2 regions of the Halobacillus sp. H74 genome follow, and region 1 is predicted to be linked to the other one. Evidence: a T-box and tRNA genes for the amino acid it is inferred to sense, from the RefSeq annotation. Region 1 holds a T-box; the other holds one or more tRNA genes.

Region 1 (7,235 bases):
TTGATTCAACATGGTCACAGGGCTGATTTCATACCAGAGCGTTTCAATGCTTCATCAATGGTGAGTCAGTTTTTTGAACGGTATCCACGACCTGGGAAGCTCCTATACATACGAGGCAGCCGTTCAAGGGATGTTATACCAGGGTCCTTTAAGGAGAAGGGCGTTTTTTTTCAATCCATTACCGTGTATGATACGCTATTAGTAAAAGATGAACACGAACAAGTAAAGGGCTGGCTTGAAAAAGACATTCTTGATGCTTTGACTTTCACAAGTCCATCAACTATTCATGCATATATGTCAATTGTAAGAAATATAGAACTGAATGGGCTTGACCTGCCATGTTTTTGTATAGGCCCGACCACTGCTGAAACAGCTAGGCGTTATGGTTTCAAACATGTCTTTACCCCGGAACAATATACTGTGGACAGCATGTTTGCCCAACTTGTCCATTACTTTTCATATGAAGGAGAACGATAACGATGAGAGACATAAACTTTAAGCGACACCGGCGTCTGCGCAGAACAGAATCAATGAGAGCGTTAGTAAGAGAAACGCACCTTCGTACAGAAGATTTGATTTTCCCTATCTTCGTGCTTGAAGGAGAAGGAGTAAAAAATCCAGTAGCTTCTATGCCTGGTGTTCACCAAGTGACATTAGACTATTTAAATGAAGAGATGGAAGAACTCGTGGATTTAAATATCCGCTCTGTCATTGTGTTCGGGGTGCCTAATGAAAAAGACGAAGTAGGTAGTCAAGCTTATCATGAAGATGGAATCGTTCAAAGGGCCATCCGTCAGATAAAAGAGGACACGCCATCACTGACGGTGGTTGCTGATACCTGTCTTTGCCAATATACAGATCATGGCCACTGTGGAGTTGTACGTGAAGGAGATATCGCAAATGATGAGTCCCTATCCTATATCACGAAAACTGCTGTCACTCAAGCACAAGCAGGAGCAGACATCATTGCTCCTTCTAATATGATGGACGGCTTCGTTGCTGCCATCCGTAAAGGGCTGGATGAAGCAGGATTCAGCCATGTTCCGGTCATGTCTTATGCTGTGAAATATGCTTCCTCATTTTATGGTCCATTCCGTGACGCTGCTCATAGCTCCCCACAATTCGGTGATCGTCGCGCCTATCAAATGGATCCATCAAATCGTCTTGAAGCGATTCGTGAAGCAGAGTCAGATGTAGACGAAGGGGCGGACTTTTTGATTGTTAAACCAGCTTTGGCCTACCTTGATATCATGAGAGAAGTGAAAGATCGGTTTAATTTACCATTAGTCGCTTATAATGTGAGCGGAGAGTATTCGATGATCAAAGCAGCTTCTCAAAATGGATGGGTCAATGAGCAAGAAATCGTCCTTGAAAAACTGACAAGCATGAAACGGGCTGGAGCAGACCTGATTATCACTTATTTTGCTAAAGATGCAGCACGTTGGCTGAATCAATAAACGATACTCAATGGTTAGAAAGGATGCGTGGTTATGAAAGATTTTAAACGTTCTTCAAATGCATATAAAAAAGCAGTAGACTTAATGCCTGGGGGAGTGAATTCACCTGTTCGTGCATTCACTTCAGTAGAAATGGATCCGATTTTCATGGAAAAAGGTTCAGGTTCGAAGCTTTATGACGTGGATGGAAATGAGTATATCGATTATGTCCTGAGTTTTGGACCTTTGATTTTAGGTCATGCAGATGAAAAGGTGACAGAGTCGTTGAAGCAAGTCACTGCTAATGGGACGAGTTTCGGTGCGCCGACAGAAATAGAAAACCAACTTGCTGAACTTGTAAAAGAGCGGATACCTTCAATTGAAATGTTACGTATGGTCAATTCAGGTACAGAAGCGACGATGAGCGCGTTGCGAGTGGCCCGAGGTTATACGGGCAGGGACAAGATTTTAAAATTTGAAGGCAACTACCACGGCCATGGGGATTCTTTGCTGATCAAAGCAGGTTCAGGTGTAGCAACACTCGGTCTCCCCGATTCACCTGGTGTACCAGAATCAATTGCCCAAAATACGATTACAGTTCCTTATAACGACCTTGAAAGTGTGCGCTATGTATTTGAAGAATTCGGTGATGACCTTGCAGCGGTCATTATTGAACCAGTTTCCGGTAATATGGGAGTCGTCCCACCGAATGAAGGCTTCCTTCAGGATTTACGACAGCTTACGGATGACAATGGGACTGTGCTGATTTTTGATGAAGTCATGACAGGCTTCCGTGTTGGTTACCATAGTGCTCAAGGCCACTTCGGTGTTACCCCGGACATGACCTGTCTAGGTAAAGTGATTGGCGGTGGACTTCCGGTCGGTGCTTATGGTGGCAAACGTGAAATCATGGAGCGTGTAGCCCCGGTAGGAGATATCTATCAGGCTGGAACTTTATCAGGTAATCCTCTTGCGATGACCGCTGGTTACGAGACGATTTCAGCAATGACCAAAGATGCTTATGCAGCGATCAATAGGAAAGTGGATCGTCTTATTGAAGGTTATCAGCAAGCAGCTGAGAAGCATGGAGTTCCTTTGACAGTAAATCGTGCGGGTTCCATGGTCGGTTTCTTCTTTACAGATGAACCTGTGACTAATTTTGAAACAGCAAACCAATCCGACTTAGCAATGTTCACCCGCTACTTCCAGGGGATGGTTCAGGAAGGTATTTATTTGCCTCCTTCTCAATTTGAAGGTTTGTTTTTATCAGTCAAGCATTCAGATGAAGACATTGAAAAGACAATTGAAGCGGCAGAAAAAGTATTCTCCACCATTAAATAAGAAAAAAACGCATGGAGTTTGAACTCATGCGTTTTTTTTAGCTTCTATATTGACTTGATGTATATAACTCCAACCTCCGCATAAGGTGATAATAGAGAATAGTTTTTATGATCTTAGGGAGGGGACTAAAAATGCAAAACAAACAAAATGTATTTTCATTTTATTTAGATGAATCGATATGGTTTAAGGAAGGACAGGGAGTACGTGAGTTGATAGGAATATCGCTTGAGCCCGAAATAACCATTGAAGAGCTGGGGGATGAAGTACGGCTGAAAGGCACAGTGGAACTGGCCGGCGAATATATACCGACTGGAGAAGCTTCCAATCAAGAGGATGGGTCATACGCTCAGTCTGTACGGGTTATGGATCATGTAGAGCCTTCCGAAGAAGGGGTTCACTTGTTTACGCATGCCTTCCCTGTGGAAATCACGGTTCCTTTAGAAAGAGTTTCAAATTTAGAAGATGTATTGATCGATATTGAAAGCTTTGACTATGAACTACCTGCAAATCGTCAACTTCGGCTGCATGCCCACTTGAATATCAATGGAGTAGAAGAAAAGCAGACGCCGGCAGCCAATCCGCATGACTTCGATGAGTCTGCAGGGGTTGGACCAGTCAACATGGAAGTGCCAGCTCAAGAAGATCGCCCAGTTTTTCCAGAACGTGAAGCACCGGTATTTCGGATTAACGACGAAAATGATGCTGGAAATCCAAATGATCAGGATGATGATGAAGGTGGGAGATGGCTTTATAAGAAAACGCAAAGCTTTCCTGAGTTTTTTGGCCATGCCCCTGATATGCATCAGCAAAGCCCTCCACCCGAAGAGAACTCCTATGAAAATACTGATAACTGGGGGGAAGTGAAGGTTGAAGATATGAATCCTTCTTCTTCTGAATCTGTTTCATCACGAGAGAGCGCAGAAGCCCCAGGAGGTATGGACGGGATCAAGCAGATCTTTAAGCATCTGTTCCCGAACAGAGAAGAAACGTACACTCAAATGAAGATGTATATTGCCCAGGAAGAGGAAACCATGTCCTCTATTGCTGAGAAGTATGACGTTTCTGTAAAACAGTTGGAGCGCGTCAATGATTACGCAGAAGATGTTTCTCCTGGACAAATCGTTTATATTCCAAGTTAAAGCCATTTATATTTGAAGGCAAGGAAGATACCCAACACCAGACCCAACAGGAAAATATCGAAGGTAGTGGGGAAAATAAGGGTTCTGATCGCTTGGAAAATTACGATTGGCAACATCGATTTTTCAATGACATAAAGCCAGTTTCTACACCATGGTGGCAAACGGTAACGATAAAAGCGGCTCACTCACAGCACCTCTTTTCTGACAGATTCAAGGATGGCTCCTGGATATTCGTCCAGGGGCTTTTGTGCATTTTTTGATCCATAGTTGACTAAATGAGTCATTTCTATATACAATATGTAATATAGTCTTTATACGTGAAATGCTTAGATAGGGAAGAGTACGTGAACAATTCCTTCAGAGAGGAAAACATTTGGTGAGAGTTTTCCAGGAACCCTGTTGATGGAAGGTCGCCCTTGATGCAGCTTCTTTGAACAATGAAGTAGGAGAAGCCGGTTAGAAGCCGTTATCTTAGTCGAGTGTACAGGAGTGATTCCTGTAAATTAAGGTGGTACCACGGAAATGAATCCCTTTCGTCCTTTTTTGGATGGAAGGGATTTTTATTTTGATAAAGAAAATAGAAGGAGGAAGGTCGAAATGAGTCAAGAAGATCTTTCGATGCCCACGAAATACGATCCTGCCACAATTGAAAAGGATCGGTATCGATATTGGGTAGATGGTAAATTTTTTGAAGCTACAGGTGACAAGAATAAGGAACCTTATACAATCGTCATTCCGCCCCCGAATGTGACAGGTAAACTTCACCTTGGTCATGCATGGGATACGACATTGCAGGATATCCTTACTCGTGTGAAACGAATGCAGGGCTATGATGTATTATGGCTTCCTGGTATGGACCATGCAGGGATTGCAACTCAAGCGAAAGTGGATGCGAAACTGCGTGAAGAAGGGGTATCACGTCACGATCTTGGCCGTGAAAAATTTCTTGAAAAGTCGTGGGAATGGAAGCATGAATATGCGAAGTTCATCCGCGCACAGTGGGAAAAAATGGGCCTCGGATTAGACTATTCCCGTGAGCGCTTCACACTTGATGACGGCTTATCTGACGCTGTAAAAGAGGTTTTCGTCACCCTTTATGAAAAGGGGATGGTTTATCGCGGAGAATACATCATCAATTGGGATCCCGCCACTCAAACGGCGCTTTCGGATATTGAAGTAGAATACAAAGATGTCCAGGGTGCATTTTATCACATGCGATACCCGTTGAAGGACGATGAAGGCACCATTGATATCGCGACCACTCGTCCAGAAACAATGCTTGGTGACACAGCCATTGCTGTACATCCAGAAGATGAACGCTACAAACATTTGATTGGTAAAAAGGCTGTATTACCCATCATCGGCCGAGAGATCGAAATTGTCGCTGACGATTATGTGGATATGGACTTCGGCTCTGGTGCGGTGAAAATCACCCCTGCCCACGATCCTAATGACTTTGAAATCGGAAACCGTCATGACTTAGAGCGAGTTCTCGTTATGAATGAAGACGGATCCATGAATGAAAACGCTGGAAAATATAAGGGTGTGGATCGGTTTGAGTGTCGTAAACAAATCGTCAAAGATCTTCAAGAACAAAGCGTTCTTTTTGAAATTGAAGACCATATGCACTCTGTAGGGCATTCTGAACGTAGCGGGGCAGTTGTTGAGCCTTATCTATCCACTCAATGGTTCGTCGACATGAAGCCACTTGCAGATGCCTCCATTGAATTGCAAAAGGGTGAAGACAAGGTCCATTTCGTGCCTGATCGCTTTGAAAAACCATACTTACATTGGATGGAGAACACACGTGATTGGTGTATTTCCCGTCAACTATGGTGGGGGCACCGGATTCCAGCTTGGTATCATAAAGAAACCGGTGAGGTTTATGTTGGCAAAGAAGCACCTGAAGATCTGGAAAACTGGAAACAAGACGATGATGTTCTAGATACTTGGTTTTCTTCTGCCCTATGGCCATTTTCGACTATGGGCTGGCCTGATGAGCAAAGCGAAGATTACCAACGCTATTTCCCGACCAATGTACTTGTTACAGGCTATGATATTATCGGTTTCTGGGTCAGTCGGATGATTTTCCAATCGCTCGAATTCACTGATGAGCGTCCTTTTGAAGACGTATTGATTCATGGCCTTGTCCGTGATGCGGATGGACGTAAAATGAGTAAATCGTTAGGCAACGGTGTTGATCCGATGGATGTCATTGATAAATATGGAGCTGATTCACTTCGTTATTTCCTATCCACTGGTTCTTCACCAGGGCAGGACTTGCGGTTCCATTGGGAAAAAGTAGAATCTACTTGGAACTTTGCCAATAAAATATGGAATGCTTCCCGGTTCGCACTGATGAATATGGGTGACTTGAAATTTGAAGATATCGACCTTTCTGGTGAAAAGTCAGTTGCTGATCAATGGATACTCACTCGGTTGAACCAGACGATAGAACAGGTGACTACCAATATCGATAAATACGAATTTGGAGAAGCCGGTCGTCACTTGTACAACTTCATATGGGATGACTTCTGTGATTGGTATATTGAAATGGCGAAACTTCCTTTATATGGCGAAGATGAAGGGCGTATATTAACAACACGGTCAATTCTCGCCTATACACTGGACCAAATCATGCGTATGCTACACCCATTTATGCCATTTATTACTGAAGAGATTTGGCAGCACTTGCCTCATGAAGGGGAGTCGATCACTCAGGCGGCATGGCCGGAAGTACGTGAAGATTTCCATAATGAGCAAGCGGTCCAGGAGATGGAACGCCTCGTGTCCATTATTCGATCAGTCAGAAATATCCGGGCTGAGGTAGATACACCAATGTCTAAAGAAATTCAGTTAATGATCCAGACGAAAGACGAAGCAGTGTTGAATGAACTTGAGAAAAACCGTGATTACTTGGAGCGGTTCTGTAATCCAAGTGAATTGACGATGGCTACGGACATTCAGGCACCTGAAAAAGCAATGTCTGCTGTTGTAACTGGAGCAGAGCTGTATCTTCCATTAGCAGGGCTGATCAACATTGATGATGAAATCGAGCGCCTTGAGAACGAATGGAAGAAATGGGATCAGGAAGTAACACGCGTCCAAAAGAAACTTTCCAACCAGGGTTTTGTCAGTAAAGCACCAGAGCATGTAGTTGAAGAAGAACGTGAAAAAGAAACAGACTATCTTGATAAACGTGCGAAAACAGAAGCACGCATCAAAGAGTTAAAAGCATAATCGGTATGGGAGGGTATTCTGCGGAGTACTCTCCCATTTTTGAAATGAGGGATGAATTGATGAACTACCAAGATGCAAT
Region 2 (7,235 bases), on a different contig from region 1:
CACGCTGTTCTTTTGTAACACAGATGCGCTCGAGCTTTCCATATCCTTCGACGAAGCGGAGGCGGGAAGCCGCAACAGGCTGCTCTCCTTCGTAACCGACTAAATGAATCGCGGTATCATCGAACTCATCAATTTCCAATTCCTCAGGTACTTTCTGTTCGTCGACAAAGACGACGCGTCTAACATGGTACGCGTCGTCTTTTTGAACACTATTTGAAACCTTCAAAATATCCATGGAATCACCCTTTACCAAGGCGGAACGTTTCATAAACACTCCAAGCACCGTTCTCAAGCTGGTAAAGAAGCTGGAAGCGGTCGACATGATCCTCAAGATCGAAGTTCAACATCCGCATACTGCCAAAGACATCGGAAAACTCTTCATCAGAAAGTTTCTGGGCAATGGTGATGTGAGGAACGAAAGAAAAATACCGTTCTTCAGGAAGCTCACCCGCATGAAGCATATCATTCAATTCAAAAATCTCATCTGAAGGTTCAATCTTTAAGTAAATCGTGTTGGTTACTGGTGAAAAAGAGCTTACTTTGTAAACACCATAAGAAAAGGGCTCTGTGTTTTTTGCGATTTCACTTAATTCAGGGATGATTTTACTCTCAATTTCACTCTCATCCGCTTCAAAAGGCTCTTTCATCGTAATATGTGGGGGAATCAACGCGTAATGGGGATCATAACGTTTGCGGTAAGAATTCGCCACATCCTGTACTTTTTTTGATGGAAAAACTGCTATTCCGTATCTCATTGGACTAAACCTCCTGATTCTTCCTATATATTACGTTACTCCTTACTAAACATTTTCAATAAAGCACGTTCAAAATCCTTCTGCCACGTTCCCCAGGTATGGTCACCATCGAGTTCGTGGTAAGTATAAGCGAGCGGTTGACGATTTAAAAAGTCACGAAGCTCACGGTTCGGCGCTAAGAAATTCTTCCGTGTACCTTCCGTCCCTTCAACATCCGTCTCTTCATTTCCGATCGTATGATAAATCGTCAGAGAAGAGAAATCCTTCGTCGATTCTACAACCTCTCTCACATGTTGGTCGATATAAGGACTCTGCATAATCACATTACCAAAGATATTCGGGAACTTCACCGCCGTCATCAACGCAAGCGTTCCTGCCAGCGAATCACCGACAAGCGTACGGCCGCGTCCCATGCAGTACCCAGGAAGCTCCTCATCTAGGAAAGGGACGACCTCGCGGATCAAAAAGTTCACATAATCCGATTGTTTTTTCCCATCTGGATGATACTTGTCTTGCCTGTCGTACTTGTCATTATAATGAATGCCGATGAAAATCGTGTTATCGATTTTCTCATCTTTATGCAACTTATCACTCAGCGTGGCCGCACGCCCCATTGAGTAATAGTCATTTCCATCCTGCATGATACAGAAATGGTACTTATACAATGGAGAGAAATTTTTAGGTGTGTACACTCTTAATTTCATCGTTTCATTCAAATATTGGCTGTCTATCGTATATTCTGTCATGGATCCATCTCTACCCATGTTCCGAGCACCTCCTCACAGCATGGAAATTCATTATAAAATTCCCCTAATCCTATACATGTAAACGTTCCATTTTCTATTTTATCATAGAATTGTGCAAAAAGTTGAACAGATGGGTTTTAGCCAAAATTAGATAGGGAAAAGTGTGGTTTACAATTACTTAAAAAAATCTTTATATTCTGTTGACACCTTTTTCGATCCGTAGTATATTATTACTTGTCAGCAAGAAAAGCCGACAAATTCCTACATACGATTCCGTAGCTCAGTTGGGAGAGCGCCACCTTGACAGGGTGGAAGTCGTTGGTTCGAGCCCAATCGGAATCATCCATACAAAGTGCCGAAGTGGCGCGGTTTCCTAGCATAGGGGAGGCCGCGTCACTTCTTTTATTTTTTAGGAAAAGTGTACCGATTGTGGACCAAAAGGAAAAACTAGCTGTTTGCCCTTTTGTAAAATGCTTCATCCATTTTGTTAGTTGCTTTCTGATATGCTGTTCTAATTGCATGACCATAAATAACCATTGTGATCCGAATGTCAGAGCATTAGAAAAGTACAGAGTGATAATCCTTTTCATTCCACAATTCTCCAGCCTCCATTTACTTCTTCATCCCTCCATTATGTACTTAATGCTCTTAATTCTAATTCACACGCTAAAGCTAAAGATAAGAAAAGCCTCTAGTGATGCGGCTGTTCTTTAGCTGCTTCAAATAGTTGCTGAACTTATTAAGGTCGCGACAAAATTACCATAGATGAAGAAGTGTAGATGATCAATGGCCAAGAAGTCCTCTGAACAAGAAAATAAATACATAGATCAACAACGATTTTTCCAGTGATGTGAAATTACCTGCTAAAATGTGATATGCTTACTTATACGAATATGTTGGAACGAGGTGAAGGAATGGAAACCAAATATAGCATCGTCAAAAAATCGATTAAATCGAAAATCTTAGATGGTACGTATGAGCCGCATCAAAAGATTCCCTCAGAAAGCGAAATGATGCGTCAGTTTAATGTAAGTCGACATACGGTCAGGCTGGCGGTTGGGGAGCTTGTCAGTGAAGGCTGGCTCTACCGCGAGCAAGGGGCTGGGACTTTTTGTGCGGATCGTACAGATCAGCAGAGAAAGGAAGCCGGCTCCAGGAAGAATATTGCGATTGTGACGACGTACATTTCCGACTATATCTTTCCTTCGATCATTCGCGGAGCTGAAGCGTACTTGAGTGATCAGGGCTATCATGTCACATTGTTCAATACAAACAATGACCATGAAAAAGAGAGAATTTATCTTGAAAAGATTATCACGCAGGGGTTTGATGGAGCGATTATTGAGCCGACCCAGAGTGCCTTCACAAATCCGAATATCAATTATTATTTAAATCTTGAACGCCTTGATATTCCTTACATCATGATAAATGCCTATTATGATGAACTGGAGCCCGTAAGAGTCGTCGTGGATGACGAACGAGGGGCATTTCTGCAGACAGAGCATTTGATCGAAAATGGCCATAAGGAGATCCTTGGCTTTTTCAAAACCGATGACATGCAGGGAACGCTTAGGATGAAGGGATACTTGAAAGCCCACCGGGAGTATGGGGTGCCGATTACTCCGAAGCATATAGTTACCTATAATACCTCCGGAAAACATACGAAGCCGATCGAAGAATTTGAATGCTTCTTAAATCAGCAGGGACCTCATCCGACAGCGGTTGTCTGCTATAACGATGAACTGGCCATGAAGCTATTGCATATCATTCGCGAGCATCAGCTTCGAGTACCGGACGATATATCAATCATTGGATATGATAATTCTTTTTTGGCAGAAATGTCGGAAGTCAAGCTTACGTCCATTGAACATCCGAAATCAGATTTAGGAAAGACGGCTGGAAAGTTAATCTTAAGCATGATTAGCCGGAAACAAATGAACAAAGATGCGGGGGAAGAAGTGCAAAGCGTGATTTATTCCCCGGAATTGGTGTTGCGCCAATCGACTAAAAAAATCAGCACGCCAAGTAAAAGCTTACAGGATGCAACATAATAATGGAAAGAAGAGGCTGTTACAAAGAATTTTCCCGCTAGAAAACCCGAACGAATTCGTTCGGGTTTTCTTTATGAATCAATACATGCATACGCCGCTCCGGCAACATTCTTCGCTTTCCGCGGGCACGGCCTCAGTCTCCTCAGAAAGCAAAGACCGCTTTTACTTCTGGGGTCTTTGCCTCGTGCTGTTCCCACAGGAGAGTCTACGTATGTTGCCTACGCTCCATTCGAGCCATTCCACCCTATTGTTCGTCTTTTCTAGTGGCAGTTAGTGTTTTGCCCCACCCCCTTCTTTATTTTTTAGTTTTCTTATCAGTATGAGTATCAGTAAAATTTACTGAATATTTTAACTTGTATGGATAAGTTAGTGTATGTATAATGATGTCAAAAGGAGGGAGAAACATGAAAGTAAAAACGATTCCTAACATTGACGTCCATACTAGTCGAGGCGTTCCACCTGATTTGCCATCTAGAGTGAACATCACTATTGATGAAGAGGTAGAGGCAGATGTCGAGGTCAAATGGAACGCCGTGAAAGAACAGGATTTTCAAATACCTGGGAGCTTTAAAGTAGAAGGGACCATTCAGGACAAAGATTACCCGAATCCGTTGATTGAACAAAGAGCGGATCCCTATATTTATCTCCATGAAGATGGTTTCTACTATTTCACTGCTTCCCATCCGCTTTATGACCGCATTGTCCTACGCAGAGCAAGCTCGATTGAAGGATTGCCTGATGCCGAGGAAGTGGTTGTTTGGGAAAAGCATGAGAGCGGCATAATGTCAGAACATATTTGGGCCCCTGAAATACATTTCATTGATGGCAAGTGGTACATCTACTTTGCAGGAGGAGAAAAAGGGGATGTGTGGGCGATACGTCCGTATGTTTTGGAAAATGATCAAGCCAATCCATTGGAAGGTGAGTGGGTGGAAAAAGGACAGATCAATACGGACTTCCAAAGTTTTTCATTAGACGCAACCACTTTTGAACATAATGGTAAGCGCTTTCTTGTGTGGGCGCAAAAAGTTCAAGAAGATACGATCTCTAACTTGTACATCTCAGAAATGGCCAACCCATGGACCATCAAAGGACCGCAGGTGTTACTAGCTACTCCTGAGTATGAGTGGGAAGTACAGGGGTTTGATGTCAATGAAGGCCCGGCTATGATCAGCCGAAATGGCCGCGTGTTTATCAGTTACTCCGGAAGTGCAACGGATGATCGATATGCGATGGGGCTGCTTGAGATCGGTGAGCACAGTGATTTATTAGATCCTGACTCATGGATCAAACATCCCGAACCAGTTTTTGTGTCCAGTGAAGAGACAGAAGAGTACGGACCAGGGCATAACTCGTTTACAACAGATAAAGATGGCACCGATTTGCTTGTATATCATGCCCGGCCCTACAAAAGGATCACAGGTAATCCGTTGTACGATTACAATCGTCATGCTCGGACTCAGAGGATGTTCTGGAAAAAGGATGGAACACCGTACTTTGGATATCCAGGTCTTCGTTTGGAAAAAAGAAAAGTACGAGCAACCGTTCATGTCAAATAAGATACAGTTTTTGGTGCTTAAAGAACCTATTTCAAATAAAGGAGAGGTTTCATGACATTGAAAAAAAGGTTGGGGGAAGGTTGGATTATTGCTGCCTTTAGTCTGGCTGCTTTGTTAGTATTTGCCGTGGGGAATGAGGTTGGGTTGGCGAAAAGCGATGCGTCTCCCCCTGAAGGGAAAATTGAGATGACAGGCGATATTGGAGATTTTGTGCCAGAAGAAATTGATGACCCTGTTCATGATCCATCGATATTTAAGGATGGGGATACGTACTATGTGGTATCCACAGGAGCGTTGAGAACAACGGATGAGCCTGGCGGTATTTTTATCCGTAAGTCAGAAGAAACCATTGGAGGCGAATGGGAAGCGATTGGTGAAATTCCCACACCTGAGTGGACTCAAGCCTATAATGTCGCTCACCTGTGGGCGCCGCATGTTGTGAAGAAAGGCGACACCTTTTATCTTTATTATGCTGCATCTATTTTTGGTACGAACAACTCCGCGATCGGGGCTGCCAAAACGAAAACCCCGGGAGACGTGAATTCATGGGAAGACCTTGGTCCTGTATTAACATCAGAACCAGGGGAGGTCAATTACAATGCTATTGACCCGATGGTCGTAAAAGATAAAGGGAAATGGTGGATGGTCTTTGGCTCTCATTTCAGCGGGATTCATATGCAGGAGCTTGAAAATATGACTGAACCAGTCGGGCCTGTCTATTCAATCGCAAGCCGTGATCAGACGACGGAACATAATACTGTCGAAGGACCAACTGTGTTCAAAAAAGGGAAATATTATTATTTAGTGACTTCATGGGATCGCTGTTGTGCGGGTTTAGATAGTACGTACAAGATGGCTATCGGACGCTCGGAATCTATCACCGGTCCTTATGTAGATAAAGAAGGTGTACCGCTTTTAGAAGGAGGAGGAACAGTAATCTTAACGAATGATGGCAACCAAGTCGGTCCAGGCGGACAGGATTATATCAAAGACCGTGGACGCGACTATTTGCTTCACCACTACTATGACGGCGATGCGGATGGAACCATTCGTATGCAGGTGAGAAGCTTGTCCTGGGAGGACGGCTGGCCGGTCCTGACGCAATAAATGAATGGGGAAAGACAGGAGTTTGAGAGAGGCTCCTGTCTTTTTTATAGTCTAGGAAATTATAGGATATTTAATTGTAGATAAGTATTATTTAAGCTCCAACGCCCACCCCCCTCGCGACATAAGCAACCCGTGCTTTGGAAGGAAATATCACCTTCCTCCAGGGTGACTGAGCTTTTGTTCTACAACTTATTAAAACTTATGGAGGACAGTTGAATGTTGTCATAACTGTATTTTGAGGCAAAGTTAAATAAACTTATTAATTTTCTGTCAAATTTATTCTTGAACGTACGTACGAATTGGTTTAATATAAAATCAAACACCAATAAATATACGTATAAGTTGGAAGGAGTGTGGCTCACAATGCTGGAGGATTTAAAACAGCAAGTACTTGAGGCAAACCAAGATCTTCCCAAACATCATCTTGTTACATTTACATGGGGAAATGTAAGCGGTTTTAATCAAGAAAAGCAGCTTGTGGTGATTAAACCGAGTGGAGTACCTTACGAAGAGCTGACGCTTGAAGATTTAGTTGTGGTCGATCTTCAGGGGAATGTAGTGGAAGGAAACTTGAAACCATCATCAGATACACCGACACACGTAGCCCTATACCGGAAATATCCGTATCTAGGCGGCGTTGTACATACCCATTCGCCTTGGGCAACGAGCTGGGCCCAGGCAGGAAGAGATATTCCTTGTTTGGGAACTACGCAGGGAGATTACTATTACGGGGAGATTCCTTGTACGCGTAAACTGACCCCTCAGGAAATTAATACGGATTATGAAGAGCAGACAGGAAACGTCATCATTGAAACATTTGAGAAGAGAGGGCTTCAGCCGGGACAGATACCTGGTGTACTTGTTCATAGCCATGCCCCATTTAATTGGGGGTATGATCCGAAAGACGCGCTACACAATGCCGTTGTCTTAGAAGAGGTAGCGAAAATGGCCTTGCATACCTATCAAATCAATCCGGATACTCCAAAAATGGATCAAGCTTTATTGGATAAGCATTAT

Evidence for each region. The T-box of region 1 lies ahead of ACTWPX_RS12585 (valine--tRNA ligase). A T-box ahead of a tRNA ligase gene usually reads a tRNA of that ligase, here a tRNA-Val.
Region 2: it has a tRNA-Val gene. The T-box ahead of ACTWPX_RS12585 (valine--tRNA ligase) is inferred to sense a tRNA for this amino acid. The anticodon was not compared.

Annotation. Positions count from the first base shown of each region.
Region 1 is NZ_JBQQCI010000005.1:61,882-69,116, forward strand. Features, by position in the region: gene ACTWPX_RS12565 (uroporphyrinogen-III synthase) at 1-477, shown strand, start outside; gene hemB (porphobilinogen synthase) at 480-1,457, shown strand; gene hemL (glutamate-1-semialdehyde 2,1-aminomutase) at 1,491-2,777, shown strand; gene spoVID (stage VI sporulation protein D) at 2,909-3,916, shown strand; T-box leader at 4,235-4,460, shown strand; gene ACTWPX_RS12585 (valine--tRNA ligase) at 4,514-7,156, shown strand; gene ACTWPX_RS12590 (bifunctional folylpolyglutamate synthase/dihydrofolate synthase) at 7,216-7,235, shown strand, end outside.
Region 2 is NZ_JBQQCI010000006.1:250,510-257,744, forward strand. Features, by position in the region: gene ACTWPX_RS15335 (GNAT family N-acetyltransferase) at 1-235, opposite strand, end outside; gene ACTWPX_RS15340 (YjcG family protein) at 240-755, opposite strand; gene ACTWPX_RS15345 (alpha/beta hydrolase) at 791-1,519, opposite strand; tRNA gene ACTWPX_RS15350 (tRNA-Val) at 1,771-1,843, shown strand; gene ACTWPX_RS15355 (GntR family transcriptional regulator) at 2,416-3,552, shown strand; gene ACTWPX_RS15360 (family 43 glycosylhydrolase) at 3,957-5,111, shown strand; gene ACTWPX_RS15365 (arabinan endo-1,5-alpha-L-arabinosidase) at 5,163-6,218, shown strand; gene araD (L-ribulose-5-phosphate 4-epimerase) at 6,582-7,235, shown strand, end outside.